DNA from 3 places in the Streptomyces sp. NPDC029044 genome. Region 1 is predicted to be linked to each of the others. Evidence: riboswitches for the same ligand, from Rfam matches in the RefSeq annotation. Region 1 holds a riboswitch; each other region holds the start of a gene.

Region 1 (7,611 bases):
GTGGTGGACGCTGTTCGGGGACGTCGGCGCCGACGCCGGGGAGGCGTTCACCCACACCCGCCGCTCGATGCGGGCCCTGGTCGAGCGGATGCTGGACCGCGCGCAGGCCGACGGGTCGACAGCGCGCGCCGCCGCCCACGCGATCGCGGCGGACCGGCTGCCGGTGATCGCCGAGCGGTTCGGCTGGTTCCGGTGAGGCACCCGCCCTCCTCGACGGCAATCGTCGCGGGCCCCGCCCGGACAGGCCGAAACGCTCCGTCGAGGGGCCGCACGCGCGTGGGTAGGGTGACGGCGTGACGAGAGTCCGGTTGAGTGTGGCCCAGCGGCGCGGGGATCTGCTGCGGGCCGCCATCGAGCAGATCGAGGCAAGGGGTGTGGCGGCGGTCAGGATCGCCGACGTGGCCTCGGCGCTCGGCGTGAGCAACGCCTTGGTCCTCTACCACTTCTCTTCGAAGGAGCAACTGGTCGCCGCCGCCTTCCGGCACGCGGCGGAGGGCGATTTGGCACATCTGCGCAAGCTGCTCGGCCGCCGCTCACCGGCGCTGCGCCGGCTGCGGTCGGCCGTGCGGTGGTACGCCCCGACCGGGCAGGCCAAGGGCTGGCGGCTGTGGATCGAGGGCTGGGCGGCGGCGCTGCGTGATCCCGCGCTGCGGGAGGTCGCCCAGGACCTCGACCGGCAATGGAAGGCGGCCCTCGCCGAGGTCATCGCGGAGGGCGTGGCGGCCGGCGAGTTCCGCTGCCCGGACCCGGCCGGCACGGCCCTGCGGCTCACCGCCCTCCTCGACGGCCTCGCCGTCCAGCTGACGTCCTACGCCGGCGCGGTGCCGCGAGCGCGGGCGCAGGAGTGGGTGGAGGAGGCGCTGGCCCGCGAGTTGGGCCTGACGGAGGAAGCGCGGCCCGGCGCCCTGGACACGGCCCCGACCGGCACGGCACGGCCACCGAGGGGCCCCTGACCGGCGAGCCTGCGCCACCAAGAAGACCCCGACCGGCACGCCAGCGCCACCAAGAAGACCCCGACCAGCACACCAGCGCCACCAAGGGGCTCCGGCCCACGGCTGCGACGTCTGCGGGCCGCGCCGGTTTCCGGCCGGCGCGGCCCGCAGACGCAGGAGCCGCTACGCAGAAGCCGCTACGCAGGAGCCGTTGTCACGCCACCGACGCGATCCGCATCCTGATGTCGTCCGGCGACAGCGCCCCCTTGGCCGTCACATGGTCGCCCGACGACTCCCCGCGCAGTCGGCGCCCGATCCACGGGACCAGGAACTCGCGCGCCCAGGCGACGTTGTCCCGCCGCATGTCGAGAGCGCCGCGCGGGGGCAGCGCGGGCCACTCCTGCTCGGGGTCGGCCGGGACGTCGAGGCCGAGCACCTGGCCGGCTCGGAGCGCCACCCGCGTGTGTCCCTCGGGCGACAGGTGCAGCCGGTCGGCGTCCCAGGCCCGGCGGTCCCGCACGCTGCGCAGGGACCACAGGTCGAGCACCGGGCAGCCGTACCGGTCGGCGATGGCACGGACGTGTCCGTTGTACGTGGCGATCTTGCCGCGCAGGTGCTTGAGCACGGGCACGCCACGGGTGTCGAACCCGGTCGTCACCATGACCGTGCCGGACACGGCGGTGAGGCGGGCCAGGGCCCGCTCGAAGCGTTCGGCCACCTCGTCGGGGTCGGTGCCCGGCCGGATGATGTCGTTGCCCCCGGCGCAGAACGAGACGAGGTCCGGGGCCATGTCGACGGCCCGCGGAACCTGGTCCGCCACGATCTGGTCGAGGAGTTTTCCGCGTACGGCGAGATTGGTGTACCGGAAGTCGCCCTCGGGCCTGCGGTCGGCGAGCAGGACGGCGAACCGGTCGGCCCAGCCGACGAACGACCCGTCGGGCCCGGGATCGCCGACGCCCTCGGTGAAGCTGTCCCCCACCGCCACGTACGACCCGATCACTGCTTTGCTGTCACTCTTCGAATCGTCTGCCACAGCAGCTCATGATTCACCTTCGAATGTGACCTACGCGACCGTAGGAAAGGGTTGACGGGCGGTGAGATAGCCCACTCCTAAAGTGTTCGCCAACTCCGGAATACGCCGCTTGTCAGGGGTGTTCCGGGGTGAGCCGCCAGACCCGGAATCGACTGATCCGGAAATGGCTCCAGACGGTCCGGAAGGCGAAGTGGCCGCCCGTGTAGGGCTGCGGGTCGGTGTGGTCGAAGACGAGCCGCCCGTTGTTCCACCACCGGACCGTCGAGCCGTCGGAGACGATCCGGACCCGGTTCGGCTCGTTGGGCACCAGCAGCGGCTCGGTGTAGTCGAAGACCAAGGGGCGGACGCCGGGCTCGCCGACGTAACGGCGGAGCCGGGTCGTGGTGTTGTAGTTGGCTCCGTATCCCGCGTAGTACGTCGTGAGGTGGTCGTACTCGTCGAGGGCGCCGCCGCGCGGAGTCGCGAAGAGGTCGTCCGGGGAGCGTACGTCGGTCGCGTTCCAGAAGTTGTTGAGGTCCGAGACCCGGTCGTTGACCCCGCCCTCACAGACGGCGGTCGCGGTGTATTCGAGGACGTACGGCCCTTCGAGCCGCCGCCTGAACCACACGGTCGCGCCGCCCGGCACGTCGATCTCCAGGATGCCGCGGGAGGCGGTGACGGTGCCGCCGTCCTGGAGTTCGGTCGCCCACTGCCCGAGACCGTGACAGAAGTCGTCGCGCGCGACGAGACGGCGGTGACGGGGCGCGGCGTGCGCGGTGGCCGTGGGAACGAGGGCCGCCAGGGCGGTTCCGGCGGCCAGGGCTCCGAACGCTCTGCGGGTGGTCGGCACGGGACACAGCTCCTCGGGATCCGCCGGGAAGGCTCTGAAAGCGCTTGCACTCCGGACGGGATCACTCTGTCCCAACTGCCGCCGCCTGTCGATCCCTTGACGCGGCTGACGGCATGCGCACACACCGAAGGCCGGACCCGGGGATCGGGGTCCGGCCTTCGGCCGCGTGTCAGGCAGGTGGTCGTGCGGTGGGTCAGCCGACGGAGACGCCGTGCGAGCGCAGGAAGGCGACCGGGTCCACGTCCGAGCCGTAGTCCGGCGTGGTGCGGATCTCGAAGTGCAGGTGCGGTCCGGTCACGTTGCCGGTCGCGCCCGACAGGCCGACCTGCTGCCCGGCGGTCACGGTCTGGCCGGCCGAGACGGAGAGCTGGGACAGGTGGGCGTACTGGGCGTAGTGGCCGTCGTTCAGCTTGATGACGACCTGGTTTCCGTACGCGCCGCCCCAGCCGGCGGAGACGACGGTGCCGGCGCCGACCGCCTTGAGGGAGGTGCCGGTCGGGACGACGAAGTCGACACCGGTGTGGTAGCCGCTGGACCACATGCTGCCGGACATGCGGTACGGGGTGCCGACGGTGGCACCGGCCACCGGGAGGGTGTAGCCGCTCGCGTTGCTCTCGGCGGCGGGCTTGGCGGCGGCCGGCTTCGCGGCGCTCTCCGCCTTCGGGGCCGACTCGGCGGCGGACGGCTTCGCGGCCGAGGGCTTCGGGGCGGAGGCCTTCGGCGCCGACGGCGCCGAGGACTTCGGCTCGCTCGCCGCCTTCTTGCCGATCGACAGCTTCAGGCCCGGGTGGATCAGCGACGGGTCGGAGCCGACGGCGTCGCGGTTGTCGGCGTAGAGCCTCTTCCAGCCGCCGCTGACGTCCTGGTCGTCGGCGATCTTCGCGAGGTAGTCGCCGGCCTTCACGGTGTACGTGCGGGGGCCATTGGCCTTTTCGGCGGCCTTCTTCTCGGCGGCCGGAGCGGACTGGACGGCCTTTTCCGGAGCCGACTGCGGGGTGGCGGCGTGGGCGCCGGCGGTCCCCATGAGCGGCAGCGCGAGAGCGGCTCCGCCGGTTCCGGCGACGGCGATGGAGCGGGTGAAACGCTGGGTCTTGGGACGGCGGTGCTTACCCTTCGCGGGCATGGCGAATTCCTCTCCGTCGCCTGCGAGGTGAGCTGTCGGGTGCGGGCTGGAGATGCCCGGCCGCGCCGGGGGCGCGGCTTAACCCCAAGCCGTTCCGGGAACCGGAACAGGCGTCTTACCTGTGGGTCCCCCGCTCCTGCCGTACGTCGGGTCAGTGTGTGCGGGCTCCGGTCGGCGGCAGGATTAGGCGTCCGTCCGGATTGGTGTGGAACGTAAGCGACCAGGACGCAAACGGACAAGCTTGCGGTTGCCCGTGACGGTGTTTTCCTTGACGCGTCGCCACATCCGCGGTCACCGAGCGTGGATTACCGATCTCCCGCTTTCCGCAACAGCCTTGAACCACACGAGAATTACGTGCACATGGCGACAACGGATCGTCACGAATATGACGATGGTCACGCACCCCGACCTCATCTCCTTTACAGTCGGGGCACGTTATCCCTAAGCGGTTTAAGCGCCTTATTCGGACAGAAAGGACTACTTCCTCTTAAGGCGGACGACCGTGGCATCCAGATCCCCCCGCAGGCCGACCCGCAGCCCGTGATGGAGCAGCACGGCCCCACGGTAAATTTCGCCCGTTTCAAGGCATTCGTACGATGCGGCCGGATCGAGGGCCCGCAGCCGGAGGGCCGGTACGGGCTCGCCGTAGCGCTGCGCCTGGAGCCAGGCGAGGACGACGGTCTCGTCGCCGAGGACGTACTGCACGGCACTCGGTCCGCCCTGCGGGGGACGCAGCCGGTACTGGTCGCCGCGTTGCACCACGGGCCGGATCTCCTTGTAGAGCTCCACCCACTCCCGGGCCTCGGCGAGTTCCTCCCGCGTCCACCGCGTGAGGTCGCCGCCGACTCCCAGCACCCCGGCCATGGCGCTGACGAACCGGAACCGCAGGGAGCTGGCCCGCTGGTTGAGCATGACGTTCGGGCTGTCGGTGACCCAGGCGGCCATGACCCTGGCCGGGTGGATCTGGCTGAAGCCGTGCTGGATGGCGAGCCGGTCGAGAGGGTCGGTGTTGTCGGAGGTCCACACCTGGTCCGTACGGCTCAGCACTCCGAGGTCGATCCGCCCGCCGCCGCCCGAGCAGGACTCGAAGGCCACGCCGGGATGGGCGGCCCGCAGCCGGTCCAGCAGGGCGTACAGGCCGCGCACGTGGTCGACCCACAGCCGCTGCGGGTAGGGGTCGTCCGGCCAGCCGGCGTCGGTGAAGCAGCGGTTGAAGTCCCACTTCACGTAGTCGACGGGAGCGCTGGAGAGAAGCTCGTGGAGCTGCTCCCAGAGGTACTCCCTCACGTCCTCGCGGGCGAGGTTGAGCACGAGCTGATTGCGAAACTCCGTCCGCTTTCGTCCCGTTTGGTACTGCACCCAGTCGGGGTGCGCGCGGTACAGGTCGCTGTCCGGGTTGACCATCTCGGGCTCGACCCAGATCCCGAACTGCATGCCGAGTCCGTGCACGTGGTCGGCGAGCGGCTTCAGCCCGCCCGGGAAGCGGTCGGGGTTCGGGGTCCAGTCGCCGAGGCCGGCCCGGTCGCTGGTGCGGGCCCCGAACCAGCCGTCGTCGACGACGAACAGCTCGACGCCCATCGCGGCGGCCCGCTCGGCGAGCGCCCGCTGCTGCTCCTCGGAGATGTCGAACTCGGTGGCCTCCCAGGAGTTGAACAGCACCGGCCGGTCCCGGCCCGCGTCCGGGATCACATGCGCCCGCTGGTAGGCGTGCCAGGCGCGGCTCGCCCCGCCGAATCCGCCGTCGCTCCAGAGCCCGGCGAAGACCGGGGTCGTGTACGACTCCCCCGTGCCCAGCGTCAGCAGGCCCGAGTCGTCGTGGCCGGCGCCGCCGGTGATCTGCACGCGCGCGTCCGGGAGCTGGGCCACGGCGATGCGCCAGGACCCGGACCAGCCCAGGGCGCAGCCGTAGACCTCGCCGCGCTCCTCGGTGGCGTCGGTGTCCAGGGCGACCCACGGCAGGTGCTGGTGCGAGGTGTGGCCGCGGCGGCTGCCGATGATCTTCTCGCCGTGGGTGAGATCGGAGCGCGTCAGGCGGGACTCGGCTCCCCAGCGGCCGTGCAGCTGGGACAGCCGCCAGGCGTCGCGGTCGGGCAGGGTCCAGGTCGCGGAGTCGGCGCGCAGCAGCTCGACGGCCGGTCCCCGGTTGTCCAGGGTCACCCAGCGCTCGACGACGTCCGTCGAGGAGGGCATCCGGTAGTGCAGCGTGACGGTCAGGCCGCCGTCGCGGAACCGGAGGCGCAGCTCGCCGTCCGCGGCGTCGTGCCCGTCGAAAACCCACTCGGTGCCGCGCCGCTCGGCCGTGCGCACGGACAGGGCGGGCCGGACGAAGCGGGGGCCGCCCTCGACCGGGTACTCCTCGCGTCCGTCGAGCGGGGACTCGAAGGGCCAGTAGTCCGGCAGCGGCCGGACGGCGAGGGCCTCGGCGTCGGCGAGGCCGATCCTCGAGCCCCAGTGCAGGTGCAGCAGCTCGTCCCGGTCGGTGACATGGACGGCGTAGCTGCTGGCCGGCCCGGAGAGCACCCACGTACGACCGTCTTCGGAGATCTCCAGCATCATGCCCTCACAGATTCGAACAAGCCCGATCAGGTGCGACCAGGCCGCAACATCATCGACGGCCGCGGGGCCTCCGGGCAACGCCTGTGGACAACTCATTGCCCCAGGCAGGCATGTCGTATCGTCGAGTGACGCCGGGCGACGAGCCGCGTCGGCGGCGCCGAAGGGGAGGAGCCCTCGTGACACAGCAGGTCCCGTCGACCGAGCCCGAGCTGGCCGGAGTGCGCAACTTCCGTGACGTGGGCGGGCTTCCGACCGTGGACGGACGGCGGGTACGCCCGGGCGTGCTGTTCCGCAGCGGGCACCTCGCCCACGCGACCGGGGAGGACGCCGCCTTCCTGACCACGCTGGGCCTGCACACGATCTTCGACTTCCGCAACGCGGCCGACCAGAAGCTCGAAGGGCCGGACGTCGCGCTGCCGGGCGTGCGCAACGTGAACCTGCCGCTGAGCGACCCTGCCGACGGCGCCGAGTTCTGGAAGATGGTCCGCGACGGCGACCTGGAGCAGCTGCGCGCGATCCTCTCGGACGGCAAGGGCGCGGACCGGATGATCGCCTCGTACCGCATGATCATCAAGGACCGCACGGGTGAGCACTCCCAGGTGCTGCACGCGCTCGCGCAGGACAGCGTTCCCGCGCTGATGCACTGCGCGGCGGGCAAGGACCGCGCGGGTCTGTCCGTCGCGGTGACGCTCCTGGCGGTGGGCGTCGAGCGCGAGGCGATCGTCGACGACTACCTGAAGTCGAACGCCAAGCACCGCCGGTACAAGGTGCACCGCAGCAGCTCCGCCGCCTCGGCCTACTCCCCCGAGGTCATGGAGCTGCTCAGCCCCCTCTTCGACGCGCGCGCCGAGTACCTGACGGCGGCCTTCGACACCATCGAGGAGAACTGGGGCGGCGTCGACACCTACCTGGAGAAGGGGTTGAAGCTGGCCCCGGAGACCCGGGAACGACTGCGCGAGCGGCTCCTCGACTGAGGCGCCCGGGCGGGTGCTACTTCGCCCCGAGCGCGAACAGCAGGTAGATGAACGCGGCGAAGATGTGGCCTGCGATGAGGTAGACGAACAGCCTCACCCACAGGGCGCGGGGGAACTTCTCCTCCATGTCCCTCATGACATGTCTCCTGGGGTGGAGCCGAGGC
Region 2 (7,611 bases), on a different contig from region 1:
CACCCTCGACGCGCACGCCGACCACCCCGGCGTCCGGCTCAGCCTGGAGGTGCCGGCCTCCCGGCTCGCCAAGGGGCTGAACCTGATCGCCGACGCGCTGAGGGCGCCCGCGTTCGCCGACAGCGAGGTCGAGCGGCTGGTCACCAACCGCCTCGACGAGATCCCGCACGAACTGGCCAACCCCTCCCGCCGCGCCGCCAAGGAGCTCTCCAAGGAGCTGTTCCCCTCGGACGCGCGCATGTCGCGGCCCCGGCAGGGCACCGAGGAGACGGTCGCCGCGATCGACTCCGCGGCCGTCCGCGGCTTCTACGAGAAGCACGTCCGCCCCGCCACGGCCACCGCCGTGGTCGTCGGCGACCTCACCGGCATCGACCTCGACGCCCTGCTCGGGGACACCCTGGGGGCCTGGACGGGCTCCTCGGCCGAGCCGCGCCCGGTGTCGCCGGTGACCGCCGACGACACCGGCCGGGTCGTCATCGTGGACCGCCCCGGCGCCGTCCAGACGCAGTTGCTGATCGGCCGGGTCGGCCCGGACCGGCACGACCGCGTGTGGCCCGCGCAGGTGCTCGGCACGTACTGCCTCGGCGGCACCCTCACCTCACGCCTGGACCGCGTCCTGCGTGAGGAGAAGGGCTACACCTACGGCGTACGGGCGTTCGGCCAGGTCCTCAGGTCCGCCCCGGACGGCACGGGCGCCGCGATGCTCGCCATCAGCGGCTCCGTCGACACGCCCAACACCGGCCCCGCCCTGGAGGACCTCTGGACGGTGCTGCGCGCCCTCGCTGCCGGAGGGCTGACCGACGCCGAGCGGGACGTCGCCGTGCAGAACCTGGTGGGTGTGGCTCCGCTGAAGTACGAGACGGCCGCGGCGGTCGCGAGCACGCTGGCCGACCAGGTCGAGCAGCACCTGCCCGACGACTACCAGGCCGCGCTGTACCGCCGGCTCGCCGCGACCGGAACGGTGGAGGCCACCGCGGCGGCCGTGAGCGCCTTCCCGGTGGACCGCCTGGTGACCGTCCTCGTCGGCGACGCGGCGCAGATCAAGGCGCCTGTCGAGGCCCTGGGCATCGGCGAAGTCACCGTGGTCGCGGCCGAGTAGCGGCACGCGCGCAGGGGCCCTGGTTGTCTTTCGAGGCACCAGGGCTCCTTTATGCCCGAATTGGTACGGAGGTTGCCTGTCTGCCCTGTGGGATGCGCTACAAACACCGGGATTCGTTTGGGAATTGAAAGTGGCGCCGCTTAGCGTCGTCCGGGCTGTTCGTCAGGCAGTGCGCCGCACCCGCGGCACCGGACAGTCATCGCCGAGTCCCCGTACGGCGCGAGCCAGGGGAGCCGGGGACCCACCGCAGTCCCTGGGGTGAATCGGGCGCCCGCGCGAGTCGCGAGGGAGTCCGTAGGAGACCTTCCTGCTCCGAACCCGTCAGCTAACCCGGTAGGCGAGAGGGAAGGAAAGGACCAGCCACTACATGGCGTTCACTCGCGCCACCGGGAAGCACCGTCGTCCCAGCAGGATCCAGCGCGGCACCGCCCGGGCGGCGGGCGTCGCGGCCCTCGCCACCACCGGCGTGATCGGCACCGTGGCGGCCCCTGCGGCCTTCGCCGCCGAGCCCAGCCCCGAGCAGACCGGCCTCACCCCGGTCGTCACCATGGGCGACACCGTGGCCCAGCAGATCGACGCCCAGGCGATCGCGCAGCAGCAGGCCGCCGACGAGGCCGCCGCCAAGCAGAAGGCCGAGGAGGCCGCGCGCAAGCGGGCCGCCGAGCTGGCCGAGAGGGCCAAGGAAGCCGCCGAGAAGGCCCGCGAGGCCAAGGAGCGCGCCGCCCGCGAGGCCGAGCGCAAGCGCCTCAACGCCTACGTGGCCCCGATCTCCGGCTCGTACGTCTCCACCAGCTACAAGGCCAGCAGCGGCCTGTGGTCCTCCGGCAGCCACACCGGTGTCGACTTCCACGCCGCCAGCGGCACCTCCGTCCACGCGGTCGGCGCGGGCACCGTCGTCGAGGCCGGCTGGGGCGGCTCGTACGGCAACCAGGTCGTGATCAAGATGAACGACGGGACGTACACCCAGTACGGCCACCTGTCCTCGACCGGCGTCTCGGTGGGCCAGCGGGTCACCCCCGGCCAGCAGATCGGCCTGTCCGGCGCGACCGGCAACGTCACCGGCCCGCACCTGCACTTCGAGGCCCGTACGAGCCAGGAGTACGGCTCGGACATCGACCCGGTCGCCTACCTCCGCTCGCACGGCGTGAACGTCTGACCGGAACCTCCGCGCTGTTCCCGAAGCCCCGGCTCCCCGAGCCGGGGCTTTCGGCGTTTACAGCGGCGGCTTGTCCAAAAAATATCCCTGGATTCCCGATGGCCGTCGGAAATTCCGGCTCATTGCAATAGAGTCACGGAACGGACGCCACTCGCTGGCGTTTCACGGGGATTAAGGGGAGGTCGGTCATGCGTATTCCCGCGCACTCGGTGTGCACGGCCATCCGGGACGACATCGTCGCGGGCGTCCACGCACGCGGCAGCCGGCTCACCGAGGAACTCCTCGCGCGCCGCTACGGCGTCTCGCGGGTACCCGTCCGGGAGGCGCTGCGCACCCTGGAGGCCGAGGGCTTCGTGGTGACCCGGCGGCACGCGGGCGCGTGCGTGGCCGAACCCACCGAGCAGGAGGCGGGCGACCTGCTGGAGATGCGCATGCTCCTGGAGCCGCTCGGTGCGGCCCGCGCGGCCCAGCGCCGCACCGAGGCGCATCTGAAAGTCCTGCGCGGCTTGGTCCGGCTGGGCCAGGAGCGGGCCCGCCGCGGCAACAGCGACGACCTGCGCTCCCTCGGCGGCTGGTTCCACGAAACGCTCGCCCAGGCCTCCGGCAGCCCCGCACTGACCTCGATGCTCACCCAGCTCCGCCACAAGATCGCGTGGATGTACGCCGTGGACGCGCCGGCCAGCCCGGTGGAGTCCTGGACGGAGCACGGCGCGATCGTGGACGCGGTGGCGCGCGGGGACGGCGAGCGCGCGCGGGCGGTCACGGCGCTGCACGCCGAGCGCGCGACGGGCGCGCACCGCCTGCGCTTCGGCTCCGGCAGGGAGTCCGCCGACCGTGTGAGGAACTCGCAACATCCCGTAAACACGGCGAGCCTGCGGCATTAACACGGCGGCCGTATACAAAGAGCAGCCAATTCATGAAGGCCTATTTTCCGTGCCCGGAAACGGGGAATTCCAGAATGTCCCGCTCCTTGTCCGCCGGGAATGGCGAAGGGCCCGCCCCGGTGAATCAGGGCGGGCCCTTCGCTGTGCGCCGGAACGGCGCACGGGACATCAGACGGTCTCGGGCAGTTCCTCGAGACCCTCGGAGACCAGCTTGGCCAGCCGGTCCAGGGCGGCGTCCGCGCCCTCGGCGTCGGAGGCCAGGACGATCTCCTCGCCCCCCTGGGCGCCGAGGCCCAGGACGGCCAGCATCGAGGCCGCGTTGACGGGGTTGCCGTCAGCCTTGGCGATCGTCACCGGGACGCCTGCGGCCGTGGCGGCTCGGACGAAGATGGAGGCGGGGCGGGCGTGGAGACCCTCGGCCCAGCCGACGTTGACGCGGCGCTCAGCCATGTGTTGCTGCCCTTCGGTGTTCAGGGTTGTCTAGACCAGTTTCCCATATCGTGAAGCCCACCAGGAGCGGTCCTCGCGTTCCACTCCAGGGGTGCCGTCGGATCGCGGCCTCGACCCGACTGACGCCCTCCACAGACTGCGTCGCGCCGCTGTCGGACGCTAGCCGTACTCTGGGGCCCATGCAGACCTCGCCGGACCGGCACGAGTATCCCGCCCACTGGGAAGCCGACGTGGTGCTGCGCGACGGGGGCACCGCGCGCATCCGGCCCATCACCGTTGATGACGCCGATCGCCTGGTCAGCTTCTACGAGCAGGTCTCCGACGAGTCGAAGTACTACCGCTTCTTCGCGCCGTACCCTCGCCTGTCCGCCAAGGACGTCCACCGCTTCACGCACCACGACTTTGTGGACCGGGTGGGACTCGCGGCCACCATCGGCGGCGAGTTCATCGCCACCGTACGCTACGACCGGATCGGCGCGGACGGAACGCCCGCGTCCGCACCCGCCGACGAGGCCGAGGTCGCCTTCCTCGTGCAGGACGCCCACCAGGGCCGCGGGGTCGCCTCCGCCCTGCTCGAACACATCGGGGCCGTCGCCCGTGAGCGCGGCATCCGCCGCTTCGCCGCCGAGGTGCTGCCCGCCAACACCAAGATGATCAAGGTGTTCACGGACGCCGGCTACACCCAGAAACGCAGCTTCGAGGACGGCGTCGTCCGTCTGGAGTTCGACCTCGAACCCACCGACCGCTCCCTCGCCGTGCAGTACGCCCGCGAACACCGCGCCGAGGCGCGCTCCGTGCAGCGGCTCCTCGCCCCCGGCTCGGTCGCCGTCATCGGCGCCGGGCGCACCCCCGGCGGCGTGGGCCGCAGCGTCCTCGGCAACATCCGCGACGCCGGGTTCACCGGCCGCCTCCATGCCGTGAACAAGGCCCTTCCCGAAGGGCAGAAGGAGCTCGACGGCGTGCCCGCGCACCGCTCGGTGCGGGACATCGACGGCCCGGTCGACCTCGCCGTCGTCGCCGTGCCGGCCGAGCAGGTCACCGAGGTCGTCACCGAGTGCGGCGAACACGGCGTACAGGGGCTCGTCGTGGTCTCCGCGGGGTACGCCGAGAGCGGCCACGAGGGGCGCGAACGCCAGCGCGCCCTCGTGCGGCACGCACGCACGTACGGCATGCGCATCATCGGCCCCAACGCCTTCGGCATCATCAACACCTCCCCGCAGGTACGGCTCAACGCCTCCCTCGCCCCCGAGGTGCCGCGCCCCGGCCGGATCGGCCTGTTCGCCCAGTCCGGCGCCATCGGCATCGCCCTGCTGTCCCGGCTGCACCGGCGCGGCGGCGGCGTCACGGGCGTGACCGGCGTCTCCACCTTCGTCTCCTCCGGCAACCGCGCCGACGTCTCCGGCAACGATGTCCTTCAGTACTGGTACGAGGACCCCGACACCGACGTCGTCCTCATGTACCTGGAGTCCATCGGCAATCCCCGCAAGTTCACCCGCCTCGCCCGCCGGACCGCCGCGGCCAAGCCCCTGGTCGTCGTCCAGGGTGCGCGGCACGGCGCCGCTCCCCAGGGGCACGCCGTGCGGGCGACCCGCCTGCCGCACGCGACCGTGTCGGCGCTGCTGCGCCAGGCCGGCGTCATCCGCGTCGACACCATCACCGAGCTGGTGGACGCGGGGTTGCTGCTCGCCCGCCAGCCCCTGCCTCCCGGCCCCAGGGTGGCGATCCTGGGCAACTCGGAGTCGCTGGGCCTGCTGACGTACGACGCCTGCCTCGCCGAGGGCCTGCGGCCGCACCCCCCGCAGGACCTCACCACCGCGGCTTCCGCGGCGGACTTCCACGCCGCCCTGTCCCGCGCACTCGCCGACGACCGGTGCGACGCCGTCGTCGTCACCGCCATACCGGCGGTGGGGGAGGGCTCGGTCGGCGACGCGGCCCTCGCGCAGGCCCTGCGCTCCGCCTCGGCCGCGGCCCCGGGCAAGCCGGTCCTGGTGGTCCACGTGGAGCTCGGCGGCCTGGCGGAAGCCCTGTCGGCGGCGGCGAGCACGGCACCGCAGCCCGGTGCGGGCGGAACTGCGCCGTCGACTCCCGCCCGCACGTCGCCTGCCGAATCGGGCGAACAGCCGCAGGTCGTGCACGACGCGACACCTGGCGAGGAACACCTCCCCGCCACCGAGGCCCCCGAAGGCGCCCACCTCATTCCCGCCTACCCCGCAGCCGAGCGTGCCGTCCGAGCCCTCGGCCAGGCCGTCGCCTACGCGCAGTGGCGGCGCGAGGCCGCCGACCCCGGCAAGGTGCCCGAGTACGAGGACATCGACGAGAAGGGCGCCGCCGCGCTGATCGACGGCCTGCTCGCGCGCGGGCAGGGACTCACCCTCGGCACGGACGAGACCTGCGACCTCCTCGGCCACTACGGCGTCCAGGTCCACCGCGCCCTGCCCGCCCCGACCCCCGACGCCGCCGCCGAAGCCGCCCGCACCCTCGGCTACCCCGTCGCGCTTAAGGCCACCGCCCCGCACCTCAGGCACCGCGCCGACCTGGGAGGCGTTCGCCTCGACCTCGCCGACGAGGACCAACTGCGCCGGTCGTACGCCGAGTTGACCGAGCTGTTCGGCGCGCCGGAGGAGCTGCGGCCGGTGGTGCAGCGGATGGCACCGCGCGGCGTTGACGTCGTCGTACGGGCCGTCATCGATCCCGCGGCCGGAGCGGTGCTCTCCTTCGGGCTCGCCGGGGCCGCCTCGCAGCTGCTCGGGGACACCGCGCACCGGCTGATCCCGGTCACCGACCGGGAGGCGACCTCCCTGGTGCGCTCGATCCGTACCGCCCCCCTGCTGTTCGGCTGGCGCGGCTCCGCGCCGGCGGACACCCGGGCCCTGGAGGAGTTGCTGCTGCGGGTGTCCCGGCTGGTCGACGACCATCCGGAGGTCGTCGCGGTCACCCTGGAGCCGGTCGTCGTCGCCTCGCACGGCCTCAGCGTCCTCGGTGCCTCCGTCCGCCTCGCGCCCCCGCCCGCCCGCGACGACCTCGGCCCGCGGACCCTCCCCGCCTACTGACGGGGGGCGACCTGTCCCTCGCAGTCAGTGGTCCCCCGTAGGATGGGCGTCATGGCCAAGACCAGTACGACGACCCAGGGGCTGCGGGCGGCGATCGAGCGCAGCGGCTACTACCCGGCCCTCGTGGCCGAGGCGGTGGAGGCCGCCGTGGGCGGTGAGCCCATGCGGTCGTACCTGGTCCACCAGGAGACGACGTTCGACCAGAACGAGGTGCGGCGGCACGTGACCGTGCTCGTCCTCACGGACAACCGCTTCATCGTCAGCCACACCGACGAACAGGCCGCCGACAGCACCTCCCCGACGCCGTACGCCACGACGTCTACGGAGTCCGTGAAGATCGGCCGCATCTCGTCGATCGTGGTCAGCCGCGTCGTCGCCAACCCCGAGTCCTACAAGCCGGGCACCCTGCCCCGTGAGGTCGTCCTCACCATCGGCTGGGGCGCCGTCTCCCGCATCGACCTGGAGCCGGCCGCCTGCGGCGACCCCAACTGCGAGGCGGACCACGGCTACACCGGCAACTCGACGGCGGACGACCTCAGCCTGCGCGTCAGCGAGGCCGGGGACGGACCGGAGACCGTGCGTGAGGCGCTCGCGTTCGCGCAGGCCCTCTCCGAGGCGACCGCGGACACGACCCGCTGATGGCACAGCCCGAGACGGCCTGGGACCCCCACCCCGAACCGCTGACCGTCGCTTCCGCGCCGGCCCCCGAGTACGGCAGCGGATCGCTGGCCGACCTCCTGCCCACCCTGGCCGCCGGCCTCGGCGTCCCGGGCATGAGCGCCGCGATCACCGAGCTGACACCCGCCGACCGGAACTGCGTGTTCCTGATCGACGGTCTCGGCTGGGAACAGCTGAAGGCGCACCCCGAGGACGCACCCTTCATGACGTCCCTGCTCGCCACCTCCCGCGGTGGCACCGGACGTCCGCTCACCGCCGGGTACCCGGCGACCACGGCGACCTCCCTGGCCTCCG
Region 3 (7,611 bases), on a different contig from region 1:
CGCCATCCCCATCTGTCGGACGACGAACTGGCGGCGACGGCCCGCTCGGTGGTCGGCTCACTGGCGACGGTGACGATGTCGGGGCCCGGCACGGTCGAACTCCAGCCGTGCGGGATCACCAAGGCGACGGGCCTGGCGCTGGCCGCCGAGCATCTGGGACTGCGCCCGGCGGACACCATCGCCTTCGGTGACATGCCCAACGACATCCCGATGTTCGACTGGGCCGCTCACGGGGTGGCGATGGCCAACGCCCATCCCGAACTCAAGGCCGTGGCCGACGAGGTCACCCTGTCGAACGAGGACGACGGCATCGCCGTCGTCCTCGAACGACTGCTGGGCGAGCCGGCTCAGTACGGGCCGTTGACGTTGTCGATCGAACCGTAGCGGTCGGCCGCGTAGTTGCAGGCCGCGGTGATGTTGGCGACCGGGTCGTACGGGTCCCACGACGTGCCGTCGACGTGGTAGGCCTGGAAGGTCGGGTCGATGGTCTGGAGCAGACCCTTCGACGGGGTGCCCTTGGCGGCGTTGGAGTCCCAGTTGTTGATCGCCAGGGGGTTGCCGGACGACTCGCGCATGACGTTGCGGTAGATGCCGTCGTAGGACCCGGGGATCCCCTTCTGAGCCATGATGTCCAGCGCCTCGCGGATCCACCCGTCGAGGTTGTTCGCGTAGGTCTTCGCGGACGCCTGGGTGGCCTGGGCGACACCGCCGGCGGGCTTCGCGGCCGGCTTGGCGGGGGCGGACGACTTGGTCGCCGTCTTCTTCGCGGCGCTCGTCTTGGTGGTCTTCACCGTCAGCTTCAGACCCGGGTGGATCAGCTTCGGGTCGTCACCGACGGCGGCGCGGTTGTCCTTGTAGAGCTGCTTCCAGCCGCCCGAGACGTCGTACTTGTCCGCGATGCGGGCCAGCGAGTCGCCCTTGACCACGGTGTACGTGAGGGACTTGGCGGGCTGGGCCGCCTGCGGCACGGACTGTGCGGCGGCGGGTGCGCTCTGGGGCTCGGCGGCGCTCGCGTACGTGGCACCGAGGAGCGGCAGGGTGAGTGCTGCTCCGCCGGTACCGGCGGCGATGAAGCCTCGGGTCAGCGGGTTGGTTCTGGGGCGACGGTGCTTGCCTCGTCCGGCCATGGCGATATTCCTCTCCGGCGCCTGCGAGGTGAGCTGTCGGGTTCGGGCCGGGAGGTGCCCGGCCGCGTACGGCGCTGTGTGCCGTGCGCGGCTTCACCCCGAGCCGTGCCGCTGTGCGGACCGGCGACTTACCTGGGTCCCCCGCTCCTGCCCTGCGTGAGTGAGTCGGTTCCTGTGGGGAGTCCGGGCGGCGGCAGGATTGGGCGTCCGCCGGACAGGCCGGGAACGTATGCGAGAGCACATGTCGGGAACAAGCACCTCAGTCACATATCGCGCGGTTGACCTTGGTCGGAGGTGTTTGGGCCGCTTGATCCTTTGCGGAAGCCAAGGCTCAACTGGCTCTGCGGGAAAGGCGGTACGGGTCGATGCCGAGGTGGGGCGGAAAGGGGGAACAAGTGATTCAACTCACTGATCACGAGGCTGTGGGGCAATTCCCGCCAAGGGGAATTCGCCTACTCATCACGGCAAATCGTGCATAGTTCGCTACCTATGGGTAAGTCGATTTATATCTGTTCTTATAGGTTGATCGAAAACATAACGGTCGTGATCGGATACCGCCCGGCCTGTAACCCTGGGTGCTGGCGGTGATCGAAACGTGACCGGATACGCTGGCCGGAGTGAGGGCAGCGACCTATCGACAATCCGCGTAATCACCGGCAGACACAGCAGACAGGAGACCCCTCGTGACCGACGTCGGGCCGTTCGGGCTGAGCGTGCGGGACCAGGCTCTGGAAGCCGATGTCCAGGCCGGACTGGCGGCTGTCGAGGAAGGCTTGCTCGAGGCCACCAAGAGTGAGGTGCCCTTCATCACGGAGGCCGCCCAGCACCTGGTGCGGGCCGGGGGCAAGCGGTTCCGCCCGCTGCTGGTGATGCTCTCCGCCCAGTTCGGCGACCGGTACGCGCCCGGGATCGTGCCGTCGGCCGTCGTCGTGGAGCTGACCCACCTCGCCACGCTGTACCACGACGACGTGATGGACGAGGCCTCCGTGCGCCGCGGCGTCGCGAGCGCGAACACCCGCTGGGGCAACTCCGTCGCGGTGCTCACCGGCGACTTCCTCTTCGCCCGCGCCTCGCACATCCTGGCCGACCTCGGCCCCGAGGCCGTGCGGGTGCAGGCCGAGGCGTTCGAGCGCCTGGTGACCGGCCAGATCCTGGAGACGGCAGGACCGCAGGACGGCCGGGACCCCGTCGAGCACTACCTGGACGTGCTGGGTGGCAAGACCGGCTCGCTGGTCGCGGTGTCGTGCCGGTTCGGCGCGATGATGTCCGGCGCCGACGACACGGTCGTGGACGTCCTGACCCAGTACGGCGAACGGCTCGGCGTGGCCTTCCAGCTCGCCGACGACGTCCTGGACATCGCCTCCGACTCCCACGAGTCCGGCAAGACCCCCGGCACCGACCTGCGCGAGGGCATCCCCACGCTGCCGGTGCTGCGGCTGCGCGAGCGGGCGGCCCGGCTCGGGCTCGCCGAGGACATCGCCCTGTGCGAGCTGCTCGACTCCGACCTCACCGACGACGCCCGGCACGCCGAGGCCCTGCGTCTGCTGCGGGCCCACCCGGCGCTGGAGCAGGCCCGGCGGGACACCGTCCGCTACGCCCAGGACGCCCGTTCGGCGCTCGCGCCCCTGCCGGAGTGCACCGCGAAGACGGCGCTCCTGGAGCTGTGCGACGCGGTGGTGCACCGGGCCGGCTAGTCCGCCTCCCCCGCCCGACCCCTACGGGTAGGGGGAGAAGCCGCCCTTCCGTGTCATACCCCAGCAGTACACGGAGTTGAGTCCGGGGTCTGACGTATCTCCCTGGCCGATTTGGTCAGATGGTCACCACGGAAGAACACCACTCCTCACCTGTTCGGGTGAGAATGGCGGCTCAGGGACGAGTGCGTGGACGACACGGACAGCCGCCGCCGACCACGGAGGTAGGGCACACATGGCACCGTACGCATCCGACGACAGCACGACCGCCGGAGAGGTCGACGAGCAGCGCTCCGGGCGGCGCAAAGCCGCGCGGTACATCGTCCCGGTCACGGTGGTGGGGGTGGCCGCCGCGACGATCGGGCTGGTGCCCGCGCTCGCCGACTCCGGGGACCCCGACCTCCCGAAGATCACCGCACAGCAACTCATCGAGAAGATCGCGAAGTCGGACGTCCAGCAGCTGTCCGGCACGGTGAAGATCAGCACGGACCTCGGCCTGCCGGACCTCGGCGGCCTGGAGTCGGGCCTGCTGTCCGGCGCCGCGGGCAAGGGCGGGGGCGAGGACGGCTCCTCCGCCGACCCGACGGCCAAGCTCACCGAACTGGCCTCCGGCACGCACACCCTGCGCGTCGCCGTCGACGGCCCGGACAAGCAGAAGCTGTCGCTGCTGGAGAACGCCGCCGAGTACAGCGTCATCCACAACGGCAAGGACGTCTGGGGCTACGACAGCAAGTCCAACGAGGTCTACCACGGCACCTCCGACAGCCCCGAGCGCGGCAAGGACCAGCAGCCGCCGGCCACGCCCGGGGACTTCGCCGAGGAGGCCCTGAAGGCGGTCGACGACACCACGTCCGTGACCGTGGACGGCACCGCCCAGGTCGCCGGCCGGGACGCCTACAAGCTGGTCGTGAAGCCGAAGCAGTCCGGCTCGACGGTCGGTGCGATCACCGTCGCCGTGGACGCGAAGACCGGCCTGCCGCTGAAGTTCACCCTGACCCCGGCGAGCGGCGGCGCGGCCGTCGTCGACGCGGGCTTCACGAAGGTGAGCTTCGCCGAGCCGGCCGCCTCCACCTTCGACTTCACCCCGCCCAAGGGCGCGAAGGTCACCGAGGAGAAGGACGCCGGCAAGGGCTCGGGCGAGACTCCGCGCACGGCCCCCGGCAAGCCCTTCGCGCTCGGTGAGGCGCCCGGCCACCAGGCCGGAAAGGGCCCCGGTGGCCACGACGGCATGAAGACCATCGGCGAGGGCTGGACCGCCATCGCCACCTTCGACACGGGCGGCGAGGGCGTGCCCTCGGGCAAGGCCGGCGGCGAGTTCGGCGGCTTCATCGACTCCCTCGGCGACAAGGTCCACGGCACGTTCGGCTCGGGCACGGTCTTCTCCACCCGCCTGGTCAACGCCCTCGTCACCGACGACGGCAAGGTCTACGCGGGCCTGGTCACCAAGGACGCGCTCGTGAAGGCGGCCGACGCCGGCAAGTAAGTCCCGTAGCCGCACGGGACGTCGAGAGAACGAGGAAGCCGATGGGCGAGGTGTCCGCCGGGGAACCGGAGCAGCGTGGGACGCGGGCCGCGACCGGGGAACCGGAGCAGCGTGGGACGCGGGCCGCGACCGGAGAACCGGTCATCGCCACCCGCGCGCTCACCAAGCGCTACCGCGGCGGACAGCTCGCCGTCGACGGTCTCGACCTGACCGTCCCGGCGGGCAGCGTCTTCGGCTTCCTGGGCCCCAACGGCTCCGGCAAGACCACCACCATCCGCATGCTGATGGGCCTCATCGAGCCAACCTCCGGCACGGCCCGGGTGCTCGGGCAGCCCATGCCCCGGGCCGCCCGCGCCGTGCTGCCGCACGTCGGCGCCCTCATCGAGGGCCCGGCCCTCTACGGCTTCCTCTCCGGCCGCGACAACCTGATCCGCTACGACAGTGCCGACCCGGCCGCCGACCCGCGCACCCGGCGCACCCGGGTCGCCTCGGCCCTGGACCGGGTGGGCCTGACGGCCGCCGCGGGCAAGAAGGCCAAGGCGTACTCCCTGGGCATGAAACAGCGCCTGGGTCTCGCGGCCGCGCTGCTCCAGCCGCGCCGGCTGCTCGTGCTGGACGAGCCCACCAACGGCCTCGACCCGCAGGGCATGCGCGAGATCCGCGCCCTGGTCAGGGAGCTGGCCTCGGACGGCACGACCGTCTTCCTCTCCTCCCACCTCCTCGACGAGATCGAGCAGGTCTGCACGCACGCGGCCGTGATGGCCCAGGGCCGGCTGATCACGCAGGGCCCGGTCGCCGAGTTGTCCGCCGGGGCGCGCGGCCGGCTGGTCGTAACCACGCCGGACCCGGCGGAGGCGGCCCGGATCCTGAAGGAGCAGGGTGTCGCCGATGTCGTGGTCACCGACGACCGGGTGACCGGCGAGCCACCGGAGGGCGACCTCGCCGAGGTGAACGCCGCGCTGGTGACGGCCGGGGTCCGGGTGCGCGGCTTCACGGTCGAACGGGCCTCGCTGGAGGACGCGTTCGTGGCGCTGACGGGGGAGGGCTTCGATGTCGCGGGCTGAAGTGGTGGAACCCGTACGGCCGGTGCGCCCGTTGTGGACCTTCGGGCTGCTGCGCAACGAGCTCGTCACCACGTTCCGGCGGTGGCGCACGCTCGCGCTGCTGGCCGTGCTGGCGGGCGTGCCGGTCCTCGTCGGCATCGCCGTCAAGATGGAGACGGGCGACGGCGGCTCGCCCGGCGGCGGGGGCGGCGGAGGACCGGCCTTCATCTCGCAGATCACCAACAACGGCCTGTTCCTCGTCTTCACCGCCCTGGCCGCGACGCTCCCGTTCTTCCTGCCGATGGCGGTCGGTGTCGTCGCGGGTGACGCGATCGCCGGCGAGGCCAACTCGGGCACGCTGCGCTATCTGCTGGTCGCCCCGGCCGGCCGCACCCGCCTGCTGCTCACCAAGTACGCGACGGTGATCATCTTCTGCCTGGCCGCGACGCTCGTGGTCGCCGTCTCGGCGCTGGCGGTCGGAGTGCTGCTCTTCCCGCTCGGTGACCTGACGACCATCTCCGGCACGCAGATCGGCTTCGCCGAGGGGCTGGGCAGAGCCCTGCTGATCGCCCTGGCCGTCGCCGCGTCACTGATCGGCGTCGCCGCGCTCGGCCTGTTCGTCTCGACCCTGACGGGCAGCGGCATCGCGGCGATGGCGACGACGCTCGGCCTGCTGATCACGGTCCAGATCCTCGACCAGATCCCGCAACTGCACGCCCTTCAGCCGTACTTGTTCTCCCACTACTGGCTGTCCTTCGCCGACCTCATGCGCGAGCCGGTCTACTGGGACGAACTGGCGAAGAACCTCGGCCTCCAGGCCCTGTACGCGGCGGTGTTCGGGTCGGCGGCGTGGGCGCGCTTCACGGCGAAGGACATCACCGCGTAGCACTCAGTCCTCGTACAGGAACCGGGCCGGGGGAGCCTCCCGCTCGAAGAAGGTCTTGGCGCGCCTCAGGGCGTCGTCATCGGTCAGCACGTCACCGGGCTTGCTGCCGTTGCCGAGCAGCACCCCGCCGAAGCGCATCCCCAGGTAAGCGGCGGAGTTGTGGAGCGTCCCGACGAGCGGGTCGGCGACCACCTCCTGGGTGTGCGCGAGGGCGGTGACGCCCCACAGGGTGCGGCCGGCCATGGTCGCCTTGAAGTCGAGGCCGGGCGTGCGCAGCCAGCCCGACCAGTAGTCGAGGTAGCGCTTGGTCTGCGCGGAGACCGAGTACCAGTACAGGGGCGAGACGATCACGATGTCCGTCGCCGCGAGCGTCGCGTCCAGCAGCCGGGCCACGTTGCCCTCGGTCGGACGGACGTGGTCGCTGTCGTGCCGCAGGTCCTCGAAGTCCGGCACCGGATGCCCGGTGAGGTCGATCCACTCCTGCTCGACGTCCGGGGGCAGTTGCTCGGCGGCCCGGCGGGCCAGGAGCTCGGAGTTGCCCTCGGCGCGAGCGCTGCCCAGGACGAAAAGGAAACGGCGGGTCATGGGTGCCCCTCTGGAAAACTCGGCGTACGGCGATAGCATGCGTGTGCATCATATGCGTACGCAAGTAAATTCGCCAGGGGTGCCCGTCACGCCTCCCGCGCCACCGCCAGCAGCAGCGCCTCCCGCCCCCGCGGCGCCACCAGCTGGAGGCCGGCCGGGCAGCCGTCGTCGCCGAGGCCCGCGGGCAGGCTCAGCGCGGGGTGACCGCTCAGGTTGAACCCCCAGGTGAGAGAGGTGGAGTAGCGGTCCCCCGGGCCCTCGTGACCGTGCGGGGCGGTGGGTGCCGTCGGGGTCAGCAGCAGCTCGGCATCGGCGAACAGCCCGGCCAGCCGCCGGTCGTTCTCCGCCCGGACCCGCTCGGCCCCGGCCAGGTCGGAACCAGGGGTGCGCAGGGCCAACCAGGCCGGGCCGGGGTCCCTCAGCCGCACCGGCATCCGCGGCCGCACCAGCCGTACGACCCCTGCCGCCACGAGCCGCTCCACCGCGGCCCGGGCGAGCGCGACAGGCTCCGGGTCGGGACCGGCGAAGCCCAGGTCGGGGGACCAGACAGCCGGGACGGGGAGGGCCGCCCCGGCCGGTGCCCGTTCCCCGGACACCACCGTCCACCACAGCCCGGCGTCCGCCACCGAGCGGGCGAGCACCCCGGGAACAGCAAGTCCCGTACGGTCGGCCGACGGCAGCCGTCCGCCTGTCGTCTTCAGGCCGACCACCCCGCACCACGCCGCCGGGATGCGCACCGACCCGGCCCCGTCGCCGCCCGTCGCCAGCGGCACCAGCCCGGCCGCCACGGCCGCCG

What was found. Region 1 has a riboswitch for cyclic di-AMP ahead of AB0E85_RS10790 (peptidoglycan DD-metalloendopeptidase family protein). Riboswitches for the same ligand answer to the same signal wherever they lie in the genome.
Positions count from the first base shown of each region.
Region 2: another riboswitch for cyclic di-AMP. It lies ahead of AB0E85_RS16080 (M23 family metallopeptidase); the one in region 1 lies ahead of AB0E85_RS10790 (peptidoglycan DD-metalloendopeptidase family protein).
Region 3: another riboswitch for cyclic di-AMP. It lies ahead of AB0E85_RS11770 (transglycosylase SLT domain-containing protein); the one in region 1 lies ahead of AB0E85_RS10790 (peptidoglycan DD-metalloendopeptidase family protein).

Region 1 is NZ_JBEZWN010000009.1:23,820-31,430, forward strand. Features, by position in the region: gene AB0E85_RS10770 (Glu/Leu/Phe/Val dehydrogenase dimerization domain-containing protein) at 1-196, shown strand, start outside; gene AB0E85_RS10775 (TetR/AcrR family transcriptional regulator) at 294-953, shown strand; gene AB0E85_RS10780 (SGNH/GDSL hydrolase family protein) at 1,147-1,932, opposite strand; gene AB0E85_RS10785 (DUF6250 domain-containing protein) at 2,078-2,794, opposite strand; gene AB0E85_RS10790 (peptidoglycan DD-metalloendopeptidase family protein) at 2,988-3,917, opposite strand; cyclic di-AMP (ydaO/yuaA leader) riboswitch at 3,922-4,084, opposite strand; gene AB0E85_RS10795 (alpha-galactosidase) at 4,395-6,470, opposite strand; gene AB0E85_RS10800 (tyrosine-protein phosphatase) at 6,650-7,447, shown strand; gene AB0E85_RS10805 (DUF6126 family protein) at 7,464-7,583, opposite strand; gene AB0E85_RS10810 (XRE family transcriptional regulator) at 7,580-7,611, opposite strand, start outside.
Region 2 is NZ_JBEZWN010000016.1:45,856-53,466, forward strand. Features, by position in the region: gene AB0E85_RS16075 (pitrilysin family protein) at 1-1,099, shown strand, start outside; cyclic di-AMP (ydaO/yuaA leader) riboswitch at 1,290-1,454, shown strand; gene AB0E85_RS16080 (M23 family metallopeptidase) at 1,467-2,255, shown strand; gene AB0E85_RS16085 (GntR family transcriptional regulator) at 2,444-3,139, shown strand; gene AB0E85_RS16090 (HPr family phosphocarrier protein) at 3,308-3,589, opposite strand; gene AB0E85_RS16095 (GNAT family N-acetyltransferase) at 3,769-6,639, shown strand; gene AB0E85_RS16100 (DUF5998 family protein) at 6,691-7,278, shown strand; gene AB0E85_RS16105 (nucleotide pyrophosphatase/phosphodiesterase family protein) at 7,278-7,611, shown strand, end outside.
Region 3 is NZ_JBEZWN010000010.1:43,121-50,731, reverse strand. Features, by position in the region: gene AB0E85_RS11775 (HAD family hydrolase) at 1-384, shown strand, start outside; gene AB0E85_RS11770 (transglycosylase SLT domain-containing protein) at 348-1,127, opposite strand; cyclic di-AMP (ydaO/yuaA leader) riboswitch at 1,133-1,308, opposite strand; gene AB0E85_RS11765 (polyprenyl synthetase family protein) at 1,811-2,821, shown strand; gene AB0E85_RS11760 (DUF2092 domain-containing protein) at 3,054-4,301, shown strand; gene AB0E85_RS11755 (ABC transporter ATP-binding protein) at 4,343-5,365, shown strand; gene AB0E85_RS11750 (ABC transporter permease) at 5,352-6,230, shown strand; gene AB0E85_RS11745 (NAD(P)H-dependent oxidoreductase) at 6,234-6,815, opposite strand; gene AB0E85_RS11740 (amidase) at 6,902-7,611, opposite strand, start outside.